DNA from 4 places in the Synechococcus sp. A15-62 genome. Region 2 is predicted to be linked to each of the others. Evidence: predicted binding sites of a transcription regulator. Region 2 holds the regulator's gene; each other region holds the start of a gene.
The links. Region 2 encodes NtcA, which controls nitrogen genes in cyanobacteria. Its sites were predicted from a motif close to GTANCNNNNGNTAC; they were not measured.
Positions count from the first base shown of each region.

Region 1: the regulator NtcA is predicted to act here: its motif matches at 1,614-1,627, upstream of SynA1562_RS12640 (molybdenum cofactor guanylyltransferase).
Region 3: the regulator NtcA is predicted to act here: its motif matches at 1,782-1,795, upstream of SynA1562_RS13155 (DUF4278 domain-containing protein).
Region 4: the regulator NtcA is predicted to act here: its motif matches at 1,848-1,861, upstream of SynA1562_RS12575 (DUF4278 domain-containing protein).

Region 1 covers NZ_CP047950.1:2,232,179-2,235,380, forward strand. Annotated here, with positions in the region: gene moaA (GTP 3',8-cyclase MoaA) at 1-985, opposite strand, end outside; gene SynA1562_RS12640 (molybdenum cofactor guanylyltransferase) at 982-1,578, opposite strand; gene SynA1562_RS12645 (NarK family nitrate/nitrite MFS transporter) at 1,841-3,202, shown strand, end outside.
Region 2 covers NZ_CP047950.1:280,629-283,830, reverse strand. Annotated here, with positions in the region: gene dcd (dCTP deaminase) at 1-169, opposite strand, end outside; gene SynA1562_RS01390 (cob(I)yrinic acid a,c-diamide adenosyltransferase) at 169-768, opposite strand; gene rph (ribonuclease PH) at 914-1,657, shown strand; gene ntcA (global nitrogen regulator NtcA) at 1,716-2,432, shown strand; gene SynA1562_RS01375 (DUF3084 domain-containing protein) at 2,460-3,202, shown strand, end outside.
Region 3 covers NZ_CP047950.1:1,592,582-1,595,783, reverse strand. Annotated here, with positions in the region: gene pepN (aminopeptidase N) at 1-412, shown strand, start outside; gene SynA1562_RS09220 (transcriptional regulator) at 402-611, opposite strand; gene SynA1562_RS09215 (hypothetical protein) at 679-909, opposite strand; gene SynA1562_RS09210 (hypothetical protein) at 957-1,154, opposite strand; gene SynA1562_RS09205 (hypothetical protein) at 1,280-1,516, opposite strand; gene SynA1562_RS13155 (DUF4278 domain-containing protein) at 1,549-1,716, opposite strand; gene SynA1562_RS09195 (hypothetical protein) at 1,974-2,372, opposite strand; gene SynA1562_RS09190 (peroxiredoxin-like family protein) at 2,457-3,182, shown strand.
Region 4 covers NZ_CP047950.1:2,218,977-2,222,178, reverse strand. Annotated here, with positions in the region: gene SynA1562_RS12590 (Zn-dependent hydrolase) at 1-543, shown strand, start outside; gene SynA1562_RS12585 (DUF1028 domain-containing protein) at 540-1,214, shown strand; gene SynA1562_RS12580 (hypothetical protein) at 1,298-1,516, opposite strand; gene SynA1562_RS12575 (DUF4278 domain-containing protein) at 1,597-1,764, opposite strand; gene SynA1562_RS12570 (type 1 glutamine amidotransferase) at 1,956-2,696, opposite strand; gene ureC (urease subunit alpha) at 2,711-3,202, opposite strand, start outside.

The DNA of each region.
Region 1 (3,202 bases), 340 kb from region 2:
CCTCGCTGTAGCGGTCTTGGCGCCGCTGCCAGAGCTGGCGCATGGCCTGCTCAAGCTGAAGCTCAGATGCGAGCGCGGGCTTCAGATCGGTGCCTTCAGCGGAGAACAGGCAGGTGAATGCCTGCCCATCAGCGGTGACACGCAAGCGGTTGCAATCCCCGCAGAACGGCTCACTGATGGAGGCAATCACACCGATGGATCCGGCACCATCGCCATAGCGCCAACGCCGGGCCGTGCCACCCCGCGGTCGACCCAGCGGTTCAAGAGGCCAACGGGCGTGAATGCGCTCCACCATCTGCGCCGCCGGCAGCACCTGGTCCAGCGTCCACTGGTTGCGGTTGCCCACATCCATGTATTCGATCAAACGCAGCTCCATCCCCTGCTGCCGCGCCAAAGCGGCCAAAGGCAACAGCTGATCGTCATTGATCCCCCGTTGGATCACGGCATTGAGTTTGAGCTCACCGCGTGAGGGGTCAAAGCCAGCGGCGCAGGCCGCCGCAATGCCGTCCTGCACCTGGCGCACCAGGCGTTCACCAGCCACGGCACCACCCTGGAGACCAGCCATGCGCGCCGCTGCTTCCCCTTCCGCCGCATCCAGGCTGATGGTGATGCGATCCAGCCCTGCGGCACGCAACGCCCGCGCCATCGGTTCCGACAACAGCACCCCGTTGCTGGTGAGCGCCACGGCCTGCAAACCAGCCATCGGATCCGAACGATCCCGCCGGGTCTGCGCCACCGCCTCCAGCAAAGGCAACAAACGCCGACTCAACAACGGCTCTCCACCGGTGAGCCGCAACGTCTGTACTCCCAGGCGCGTGGCCACACGAATCACGCGAATCTGCTGCTCAAGGGTGAGCAGGCCAGGGGGCTCCTCCACATCCGGACAGCAGTACGGACAGGCGAGATTGCAGCGGGCCGTGAGCGACAACCGCAGCACCCCGATGGGCCGGTTGAGGCGGTCCGCAAGCGGCAGCGACGTGCTCATCCCTCCAACGCTGCCAGATCTGCGGGGCAATTGGCATTCACCAACGCCTCTGCAGGCAAGCGCACCGCCTGATGGGGAACGCAGGTCAACCAATCCATCCAGCGCAACTCTCCGCGTTGCAGTTGCTGATCAAGGCAGGAGCGGAAGGGAGAACCGGAGGGGATCACCGCCAGCAACGGCTGCAGCCGTTGCCCGTCATGGGCCACCGCTGCTTGCTCCGGGGCACGATTCCAGGCTGCGATCAGCTGCTGGACAACGGCCGTGCGCAAACGCGGCATGTCCACCGGCAGCACCAACAAGGCCTCCCCAGGCTGAGACGGCAACAGCCTGGCCAGCGCCTGCAGGGGGCCATTCCAGGGAGGGGACTCCAGCACCACGGAACATCCGGGCCGGTGGGCCAGCAGCTCTGCGTGCACGGGATGACGACTCAACACCTGCACCGGATGACCCAGCGGCAACAGCTGGTCAACCAGGGCCGTGAGCCAGACACCACCGCAGGGGTGCGGCAAGAGGGCCTTGTCACGCCCCATGCGACGGCTGCTTCCGCCACTGAGCACACAAACCCGCAAGCCTTGATTCACATCGTCGACCAACAATCTGCACCAGCAAAGTCCAACAACCCACAAAAGTTGCAACCGCTACCAAACCGCTGCGGCACAAGATCACCTGATCCGATCAATCAGCCCCATTGATGTTTGCCCGGAAACACAAAAACACAAATCGGTAACCAATCTGACCAAACAAGGGGTCGGCGAATTGATTAACTGCGCGGGTTAAACGGATTCTCTTTTCGACCGTTTTGCCATCCCCGGGCACCTTTCCTTTTGAAGCCCGAGGTTCCTTCTCTTTTCCTCAATGCTTGGCGACCTTTGGTCGTTCCAGGGCAGGTACCGAACCCTTCACCTGACCTGGATCGCCTTCTTCCTGACCTTCGTGGTCTGGTTCAACCTGGCCCCTCTGGCCACCACCGTGAAAGCGGACCTGGGTCTGACCGTTGGTCAGATCCGCACCGTGGCCATCTGCAACGTGGCCCTCACCATTCCGGCGCGCGTGCTGATCGGCATGCTCCTGGACAAATTCGGACCCCGGATCACCTACTCCTCGATCCTGGTGTTCTCGGCGATTCCCTGCCTGCTGTTTGCGTCCGCTCAGGACTTCAACCAGCTGGTGGTGGCCCGTCTGCTGCTCTCCATCGTTGGCGCCGGCTTCGTGATCGGCATCCGCATGGTGGCCGAGTGGTTCCCGCCCAAGGAAATCGGCCTGGCTGAAGGCATCTATGGCGGCTGGGGCAACTTCGGCTCCGCCTTCTCCGCCCTGACCATGGTGGCCCTCGCTGGCTTCCTCTCCTTCTCCGGCGGCTTCGAACTGCCCACTGGCGCTGTTCTGAACTGGCGCGGTGCGATCGCTCTGACCGGCATCGTCTCCGCCGTCTACGGCTGCTTCTACTTCTTCAACGTCACCGACACCCCCCCCGGCAAGACGTATCAGCGCCCTGCGAAAACCGCAGGTCTGGAAGTCACCTCGATGCGCGACTTCTGGGGCCTGCTGGGCATGAACGTGCCCTTCGCAGCCATCCTCTGCGTGCTCTGCTGGCGCCTGACCAAGGTGGGCTTCCTCACCGCAAGCACCTACCCCCTGGCCCTCGGCGCCGTCGCCGTCTGGTTTGCCTTCCAGACCTGGGGAATCATCCGCACCAACCGCGACCTGATCCTCGGCAACAAGGTTTATCCCAAGGAAGATCGCTATGAGTTCCGCCAGGTGGCGATCCTCGAGCTCACCTACATCGTGAACTTCGGCTCCGAACTGGCCGTGGTTTCGATGCTGCCCACCTTCTTTGAAACCACCTTCGATCTGCCGAAGGCCACCGCCGGAATCCTGGCGTCCTGCTTCGCTTTCGTGAACCTGGTCGCCCGTCCTGCTGGCGGTCTTATCTCCGACCGCGTCGGCAGCCGCAAGAACACCATGGGCTTCCTCACCGCCGGACTCGGCGTGGGCTACCTGGTGATGAGCATGATCAAGCCCGGCACCTTCACCGGTACCACCGGCATTGCCGTTGCCGTGGTGATCACCATGCTCGCCTCCTTCTTCGTGCAGTCCGGTGAAGGCGCCACCTTCGCGCTGGTGCCCCTGGTGAAGCGTCGCGTCACCGGTCAGGTGGCCGGCCTGGTGGGTGCCTACGGCAACGTTGGCGCTGTGACCTACCTGACCATCTTCAGC
Region 2 (3,202 bases):
GGAATTCCTGGGGCGACAAGCGCAGGTCGTAGCCATAGGAGGAGCAACCGAAACTCAACACCGGTCTCAGCTTCTGCTCCGGATCCAGGTGACGGACTAGACCGCTCTGGAATGGCTCAATCATTCCCTGACCGGCCTGTTCAGTGATCCAGCGATCGCACTTGAGCATCAGAAACCTCGGCGCAACTCCGTGACTTGATCTGCCATCTCCACCACACCGGCGGGGATTGCAGGTCCAGTGATGATCACATCCATCGAAGCGGGCCGCTGCTCAAGGGCTGCAATCACATCCGCCTCATCCAGGTATCCGAAGGCCACGGCGAGGCCGATTTCATCCAGAACCAGCTGATCGAGATCTCCCTGAATCAGGTGCTGGCGACAGATGGACCAAACCGCAGCCACCGCCTCGGCGCCACCGGGATGCCCCGGTGAGGAGAGGCAGAGGGGCACTTCCGGACGGAGCCAGACAAGACCTCCGCAGAGCTGCACCCGTCCGGCCGGTCCCTGCTGAACGCCCCCTTTGAGGAACTGACTGATCAGAACACGACTGCCCAAGCCGGCAGCACGCATGGCCTGACTCAGAACACTGGCGAAACTGCCTCGGTAGGGCGCCGTATGCACTTGAAGCTGTCCTTCGGGGGCCACCAGATGCAGGGGTGGCGGATCAGATACAGGTGCTACGGGCCTGAGGCCCGCCCGCTGCAAAGCCTGCTGATCCTGATCCAGGGAGTTCTGGAGCGCTTGGGGATTGGCGAGGCTTGTGGTCATCACGGAAGCATCTGCCCGGGTACCCCCGGCGAGACCTTGAATGTAGCGGCGAGATCACATTCCACAAGGGGATTGACACCACCCATGGTGTTTGGACAGGGCAAGAACCAACCGCCTGCGAGGCTTGACGAACTGCACACCACCGATGAGCCAATCCCCTGAACACCGCACTGATGGCCGTCGCCCAGAGCAGTTGCGACCGTTCTCGGTGACTTGGAATCCCATGGGGTTTGCCCTGAGCTCCCTGGTGGTTCACACGGGCCGAACCGCTGTGCTCTGCAGCGTCTGCTTGGAGGACAAGGTTCCCCGCTGGCGGAAGGGAGAAGGGCTGGGATGGCTCAGCGCCGAATACCGGTTGCTGCCCGGGTCCACCCCACAGCGGCAATCACGGGAGCTGATGAAACTCTCGGGTCGCACCCAGGAGATTCAGCGGTTGATCGGGCGCAGCCTGCGCGCCGTGATCGACATGGAACGCCTGGGGGAGCGCACCTTGCTGATCGACTGCGACGTGATCCAGGCGGACGCCGGCACCCGGACGGCCTCGATCACCGGGGCTTGGCTCGCCCTGGACCAGGCCTGCCGATCGCTGGTGGAAAAGGGAGTGCTGGAGCAATCGCCGCTTGTCGATCAGGTGGCGGCCGTCTCCGTGGGCTTGGTGGATGGCCAGGCCTTGCTGGATCTGGACTACAGCGAAGACAGCCGAGCCGAGGTGGACTTGAACGTTGTGCAGGCCGGCGATGGCCGTCTTTTGGAAATCCAGGGAACTGCGGAGGGAGCACCCTTCAGCCGCAGCCAGCTCAATGAGCTGCTGGATTTGGCGGAGCCGGGATTGTCATCCCTGATGCAGGAACAACGCCAAGCCTTCACCGAGCACAGCAGAGTTACGTAATAACCGCTACATGGCGGCCACCGCCGGGTCCGTAATTTCGCTTCACCAGGGGGTTGTCATGACCAGTAGCCGAGGTTTCAGCCGATACGCCCCGCAGATGGTGGCTCCATCTCCCAGCGCAGAACCGGCCAACCGTTCTCTCCTGGAGATCATCCGAGATCTCGATGGCGCCAGCACTGAACTGGTGGATCGCAACAAGACCATTTTCTTCCCTGGGGATCCCGCAGAACGGGTGTATCTGATCCGCCGGGGGGCCGTTCGTCTGTCCCGCGTCTACGAGTCGGGGGAGGAAATCACCGTGGCCCTGCTCCGCGAAAACAGCCTCTTCGGTGTGCTGTCACTGCTGACCGGCCAACGGTCTGATCGCTTTTACCACGCTGTGGCCTTCACCAGGGTCGAGATGGTGACGGCACCGGCGACCTCCGTGAAGGCCGCCATCGAAGCCGACACCAGCGTTGGACTGCGCCTGCTGCAGGGTCTCTCCAGTCGGATTCTGCAGACCGAAACGATGATTGAAACCCTCACCCATCGGGACATGTCGTCCCGGCTGGTGAGCTTCCTGCTGGTGCTGTGCAGGGATTTCGGCGTGGCGGATGAGCTGGGCATCACCATCGACCTGCGCCTGTCCCATCAAGCCATCGCTGAAGCAATTGGCTCAACACGCGTCACAATCACGCGTCTGCTGGGAGACTTGCGTCAATCCGGTCTGGTTCAGATTGACCGCAAGAAAATCACCGTTCTGGATCCGATCGCTCTGGCCAAACGCTTCAGCTAGTCCGGCCATCGCCCCACACGTGCAGCCATGAGCGGCTGGGCACTGATTCTGGTTCTGCTGGTGCTCGGGGGCGTGCTGTCGACCCTGGGTGATCGTCTGGGTAGCCGCGTTGGCAAGGCGCGACTGAGTTTGTTCAAGATGCGCCCAAGGCGCACCGCCGTTCTGATCACGGTTCTGACCGGCAGCCTGATCAGTGCGCTTTCACTTGGCCTGATGCTGCTAGTGAGCCGACAGCTGCGGGTGGGCCTGTTTGAGCTGGATGCCCTGCAGGAGAAGCTCCAGGACAGCCGGCGACAGCTCAAGGCAGCCGAGCGCGAACGGGACAAGACCCAAACGGAAACCAGGCGGATCGCCATTGAGCTAAAGCAAGCGCAGCAGCGGGCCAACACCCTGCGCCTTGAACTGGCTCCTCTTCAGAACGAGCGGGCCCAACTTGTAGCTGAACGTGAGCGCCTCAGCCAGGACATCGCCTCCCGCGATGCGGACATTCAACGCACGGAAGCCGAACTCAACAGCGTTCGCAGCCGTATCCGTGCCGGGGAGCAGGAACTCAAACAACTGGAACGCAATCTGGTCGCCCTGAGGCGTGGATCGGTGGTGATCAGCAGCGGCCAGACCTTGGCGAGAGCAACGGTTCGACTCGAGGCTCCGGACCAGGCCAAACAAGCCGTCGACAGGCTGTTGCAGGAGGCCAATCTCAACGCCTACGGGAAAGTGAGGCCTGGCGAAGCGCCCGAACGCCAGTTGATCCGCGTTCCTCGCAGCGACGT
Region 3 (3,202 bases), 980 kb from region 2:
GGCCCTGTTCTACGAGCGTTGGCAAGACAAGCCCGTGATCCTGGATGCCTGGTTTGCAATGGAGGCATCAGCCCCCAGATCCAACGCCTTGGAGCGGGTTCAACAGCTGTTGGACCATCCGCGCTTCGATCCCCTTGCGCCCAATTCCCTTCGCGCTGTTCTCGGTGGATTCACCGCCAATGTTCAGGCATTTCATGCCGCCGATGGCAGTGGTTACCGATTCATGGCGGAGCAGATTGCAGCGGTCGATTCCCGCAATCCGATCACCGCGTCACGGATGGTCAAGGTGTTCAGCCGCTGCGCCAGTTACGGCCCCGAGCGACAAACGGTCATGCGTCAGGCCATCGACCAATTGGCTGCCAAGCCCTTGTCGGCGAACACGGCCGAGGTGGTGCAGCTGCTCACGACGTGACCACCACCAGCACGATCACCGCGATCAGCAGGATCACCAGCCAGCGCTTTGTGTTGTTGCGCCGGCTGGTGCGCGGTGTAGACCGCACGGCTCGGCTTCCGGCCGCAAGGCCACAGTTCTGACAGACCAGTCGACCGGCCATGGATCGGTCGGCACGAAACCGGCGGCTTCCGCAGTTCTGGCAGATCGTGACGGCCAAAATCTTTTGCCCAGCGTTTCACCAGCTTGCCTGGAGTTCGTTGGTGAGTCAGTCAGACGACAGCCCGTCAGTCCCGATCCCAGCGGTCGCAGCCGGCTTTGGCGCGTTGGCGCTTGGTGCGACGGTAGCTCTCGTTCTGTTGGGCCAGAGCTTCACTGGCGGCAGCAACGGCAGTGCTGTCATTGCCTTCCGCAATGATCAACCGATTGACCGCCATGGCGTTGCCCAGGCGATTCAGCACCTGATCGATCAAGCGACACTGATCAAATTCGGCGCGCCCCGCGGACGGAATTCCCACCAGGACCAAGGTCCAACACGCAGCACGCCAACCTTTCATCAATCAGCTCATGGGCTGTAGGTGATGGTGTACTGATAGCGGCTGCTGGCTCCCACATCAATGCTTTTGCAGTGTGTGTCGGTGATCGTTGCCCCTTTTGGGATCACCCGCATCGCCTCGGCAGTGGCGAACTGCTCGGAAGGTCCTTGGGCTGTGGCCCGTTTGCCGCCCGCAAGGGCCGTGGATGCCAAAAGGAGGCTGGCCATCAACAGAGCCGCATGCCGCATCTTTGGCGCCCGATGGAAGTACTTCTTCCTTCGGTTTACACAGAGCGAGGCCAGCTGACAGCCGTATTGATTTCATCAGGCACTGTGCTCAGCAGCTACTGCGTTCAACAGCCGCCCCGGCACCAGCGTTGGCGTCGCGGTTTTGGTTCAGCCCTGGCTTCGCCGGTTTGTTTGATGTCCGGCACTGGAGGTGGCGGCAACAACACTGCGGGCTGGACGGGAAGAAGGCGTGATCCCCATGAGGCATCAAAGGGGACCACCACCAGGGGGATCGGTTCCGCACTCTTTGCCGGCAAGGCCAATGCGCTGGCTGCGATCAGGACTGTGATCAGAAGTCTCATCACGCCATTTTGCCGGCCAAGCCCAAGGCTTCTCAGGCTTTGGAGTAAGAGACGCCGCGGTAGGTCAGAGCAACAGAATTGCGAACGGCTTGGATTTGCTCAGCGCGATAGCTTTTACCCATGTATTTCAGTTGAACTGTTGGCCTCATAGATACTGCTTCCGTTTTTGCGTATTTGTTGCCCCGGAAAGTGAGTTCCATCGGTTAATTAGGGAAGAATAAAAAAAACTTTTTAGGTTTTACGGTCGATACAAAAGATTCGCAAGGTTCCACTGGATACCTTGTTCTTTAGTGATTGTTAAAGTCGCGTCGGCTTGATACAAGTTCTGCTCTCTGCCCTTGCCCTGAGAGGAAATGGGTTTTGATGCAGTTTACGCAATCTTGTTTTGGTTGTTGTGAAGTGGTTGAAATATTTTGTCGATGTTGCTTGTGCCGTTGAACTTCTTTGATTGATTTATTCAGTCTTGAGGCTTGGAGCGTTCTTCTGTTTGCGCTTTGCTGCAGCGTTGGCAAGCAGAAATTCTGTCCTTGTGGTGTTCCGGTAGCGTTAGCCGGAATGGATCCACATCAAATTCGTAGCCGCAGGAGCAGCGGGCATGGAACTTCAGTTTCTTGGCTTTTTTGAGTCGCTTTAAGAGCGTCACGTTGCCAAAAACTTGCTCTGGTTTGAAGCGCTCCAGCTTCGTGCGTTCCTCCGGGGCATGCTTGACCCGGGCCTTGTGCAGGGCGTTGCGCACGGAGTTTTCGCTGCCTTTGCCCAGGATCTTGGGGATCTGGAGGATCGATCGCCCTTCCTGCAGATAGAGACGCTTGATTTCCTCGATCTCGGCACTTGTGAAGCCAGATTTCTTGCCCACCTGCCTCCTTCCTCTGGTTTGAGTCTCTCAGGCGGCGCTCAAGCGCCATCCACGTTCTCGGCTGTGGAATGTCAGCCTGTCGGGATGATTCCCTTAGAACCACTGCTGCAACGGCTGGCCGGAGTTGCCGGCATGGAAAGCGGCTGCAAGCGCCTTGTTGTTGTGTTGGGCCAGTTGGGGGATTTCGACTCGATCGAATACGCCCAGGCGCTGGTGCCAAGGCTTCCCCAGTTGGCAGCAGCAGGGGTCAAGGTTCAGCTGTTCGGCATTGGCAATGCCGCCAGCGCTGAGCGCTTCGCAGCTTTCACTGGGTTTCCCCTGCGGCAGCTGATTGCTGATCCATCACCGCTGTTGCATCAGGCCCTGGGGTTGGAGGCCGGCTTGAAGCTTCCCGGTGGTCCCTGGCCTGGTTTTCTGCTGATGTGCGCTGGTGTGGGTTCGCCGGGCACCCTGAGCGAGGTGCTGCGCGGCTACACCGGAGATCGCTCCGCTGCCCAGATCTTCGACGACGAGGAGTGGGTTGAAGCGTTTCCTCTGCCGCGCTTCCGGGGTGCTCTGTTTCGCCGGGCCGGTGGTGCGGGATTTCAGCGACCGTTCGAGCTCGCCACCAAGCGTCTGCGCAATATGAATGAAGTGCTCCGCAACTGGCGCACGTATGTGCCCTGTGACGACCACATCACCCAGCGCGGCGCCACCGTGCTGCTCGATGCCGATGACAGCGTGATCTACTGCCACCGCGATCAAAGCCTGCTCGGCTACTCCGCCACCATGGAATGCCCCTTGGCGTTTCTGGACGCGGTTCTGTCTTAGGGCTGAGCTCAATCGGCTGT
Region 4 (3,202 bases), 360 kb from region 2:
GGATTGCGGCAGGACGCTCTCGTGGCGGCTTCGCGGATTGTTCTTGCCGTTGAGGCCATGGCCTCCCGTCATCCCGGAGATCCTGTGGCGACGGTGGGCCGACTGGAGGTTTGGCCCAATGCCGCCAACGTTGTTCCTGGTGCTGTCGCCCTGACGGTTGACCTCAGGGATGTGGATCCGGCCGTTCTCGATCAATTGGTGGAGGAGTTGATGCAGCAGGTGGAGAACATCGGTGCTGAAACGGGCTGTCCGATCGCGGTGGATCCCCAGTTCAGTGTTGATCCCACCCCTGCTGATGCTGTGGTGATGGCCACGATCGCGGAGGCCGCGGCCGATCTCGGCTTGTCTCACAGCCATCTCCCCAGTCGCGCCAGCCACGACGCGCAGGAGGTTGGCCGCCGTTGGCCGATGGGCATGATCTTTGTGCCCAGCCGGGGCGGCCTGAGTCATTCCGCTGCAGAGTTCACCAGTGACGAGCAGTGCTGGGCGGGCACCTCGGTGCTGCTGGAAACGTTGCTGCGGCTCGACCGTCAGCTGCCGTGACTTTTTCGATCCTGGCCCGTGATCCCAGCAACGGTCGCTTCGGCGTGGCGGTTGCCACCTGTCATCTGGCTGTTGGGTCCACCGTGCCTCACATCCGCGCCGGGGTTGGTGCCGTCGCCACCCAGGCCCACACCAATCCGTATCTGGGGATTTGTGGCCTTGAGCGCCTGGAGCAGAGTTCGGATGCTGAGAGCGTTCTGGCCAGCCTTCTTGCGGATGATCAGCACCGTAACCGGCGTCAGTTTCACCTGATCGATCTGGACGGTCGTACGGCCTGTTGGACGGGGCAGGATTGCGGCCCTTGGGCAGGGCATCGCCATCAGCGTGATCTGTCTGTTGCCGGCAATTGCTTGGTGGATGAGGGCGTGCTGGCAGCCATGGAGCAGGCCTTTCTCACCAGTGACCCCAGCTTGAAACTAGGCCGCCGCCTGATGCTGGCTCTGCTGGCCGGGGAAGCGTCCGGCGGTGACCATCGTTCTCCCTTCTGCACGTCAGCGGCGGTGCAGGTGAGCGGCGAAGCGGCTTTCCCGCTGTTGGATCTGCGCGTTGATTTTCACGAGCGCGCCGTGGAGCAGTTGATGGAGGTGTATGAGCGCAGTCAGGCCCTCTGGGCCCAGGAGTGGAGGGATGAACTGTCTGAGTTGCCGATGCTCAACCGTTTGGTGGCTTGAGCATTCACCATCGGTCACGCCACTAAAAAAGCCCTGCAACACAGCCGTGTGCAGGGCTTTAAGGGAATTCATTTCCGGAGTGTTCAGCTGGGGACGGATGCTTCCCACTCCACGTTCAGGCCGGCCTGACGTGCATCGGTGATCAAGTCATCGATGCAGTCCATGCCAAAGGCAGCCTGCCCAGACAGCAGGGCATCCCATTCCTGAGACGGAAAGTGGGTCTGCAGCCAGAAAACGCCGTGCACGCTGGAGGGATTCACCTGCACGAGGCCTTGGTCGAGGCGAGAAGCGATGAGATCCAACGTCGTTGCTGAAGCTGGATCTATTACGCCTCAGTTCTCGGAACTGGAATGTTCGAGTTGCTACGGATTGAGAAGTTGGCCTAGCGCGTGTAGCCCACGCCGCGGTAAACGAGCTGCACCGGAGTGCGATGGTTGTTGATCTGGCGGGCTTGGTACACGTTGCGGCGGTAAACGAGCTGCACCCCGGGCTTGCCCTGAGTGGCGTTGTTTTGCTGGTACTGATGCCCGCGGTAGAGAAGGGTGGTCATTGGATGGTCCTCGAAGCAAGCTCAGGTCCCCGTTCCATGGCCTGAGGCGAACTGCGCTTCGCGCGATGCGAAGTGAACGATCGGTAGCTGTTGCTACAGAAATATTCAAGCTCCTGTAAATCCCGAAGTGGTGTTCAGGTTGATACCTCTTCAGAAAAGTTTTTGGTTTTGTTTATTTTTGTCCGTAGGAATTAGTCGGCCTGGCTGATCTCAATCAGTTGATCGAGCACAGCATTGAAGAAGTTTCGGCCTTGTTCCTGGAGCGTGGCGCCCAGCTTGCGCCAGTCCCGGGTCAGGCGACCGGGTCCTTCAGCTCCAAGGGCGCTCACCACGTAGTCGTGGTCGTTGGCGATCCAGCGTTCAAGCGCATCGCCGTCGATCTCGAGGTGGCATTGCAGGCCAATGGCATGGGCTCCGAGTCGAAACACCTGTTCGGCGCAGTGCAGCGACGAACCCAGCAGGGTTGCATCAGTCGGCAGTTGGATGCGATCGCCATGCCAATGCAGCACCAGAGTGCTGCTTGGTTGCCCCTTGAGCAGGGCCTCATCACTGGGATTTGCGACCCAGTGAATCGCGCCGAGGCCCAGTTCCTTCAGCTGCTGTGGTGGTGCTCCCACCTGCAGCGGTTGCACGCTGCCTCCTGCAGCCACAGCCAGGAGCTGTGCCCCCAGGCAGATGCCCAGCACCGGTCGGCGTTGCTGGTGCCAGGCCCTCAACCAGTCCAGTTCCTGCCGCAACCAGTCCATGCATGGTTGCTCGCGATCGTTGACGCTCATCGGGCCACCGAGCACAAGGGCGATGCTGTTCGCACATGTCCTGGGGTCCGGCAGTGGGTCGCCCCGGTCGGGCCTCAGGATTTTGAGTGTCAGGCCCCGTTGCAGCGCCAGTTCTCCCACCAGTGCGGCGTTTTCGTGGTCAACATGTTGGACCACCAGCAGCGTGGGGCTCAAAGCAGCAGGTAGCGCTGGGCGAGGGGCAGCACCTCGGCGGGCTCACAGGTGAGCAGTTCACCGTCGGCGAACACCTCATAGGTCTGCGGGTCCACACTCACCTTGGGCAGCGCTGAATTCAGCTTGAGGGCGCTCTTGCCCACGCTCCGGGTCTCCTTCACCGCCATGCAGGTGCGTTCCAGGCCCAGTTGGCGTTGGATGTCGGCATCCATCGCCGCTTCGCTCACGAAGGTGAGACAACTGGGCGCCAGCGCCTTGCCGAAGGCGCCGAACATCGGCCGGCCGTGCACCGGGCCTGGGGTGGGAATCGAGGCGTTGGCATCGCCCATCTGGGCCCAGACGATCGAACCGCCCTTCACCACCAGTTCCGGGCGAATGCCGAAGAAGCCCGGCTTCCACAGCACCAGATCGGCGAGCTTGCCGGTTTCGATCGACCCCACTTCGCTGCTGATGCCGTGGGCCAACGCCGGGTTGATCGTCACCTTGGC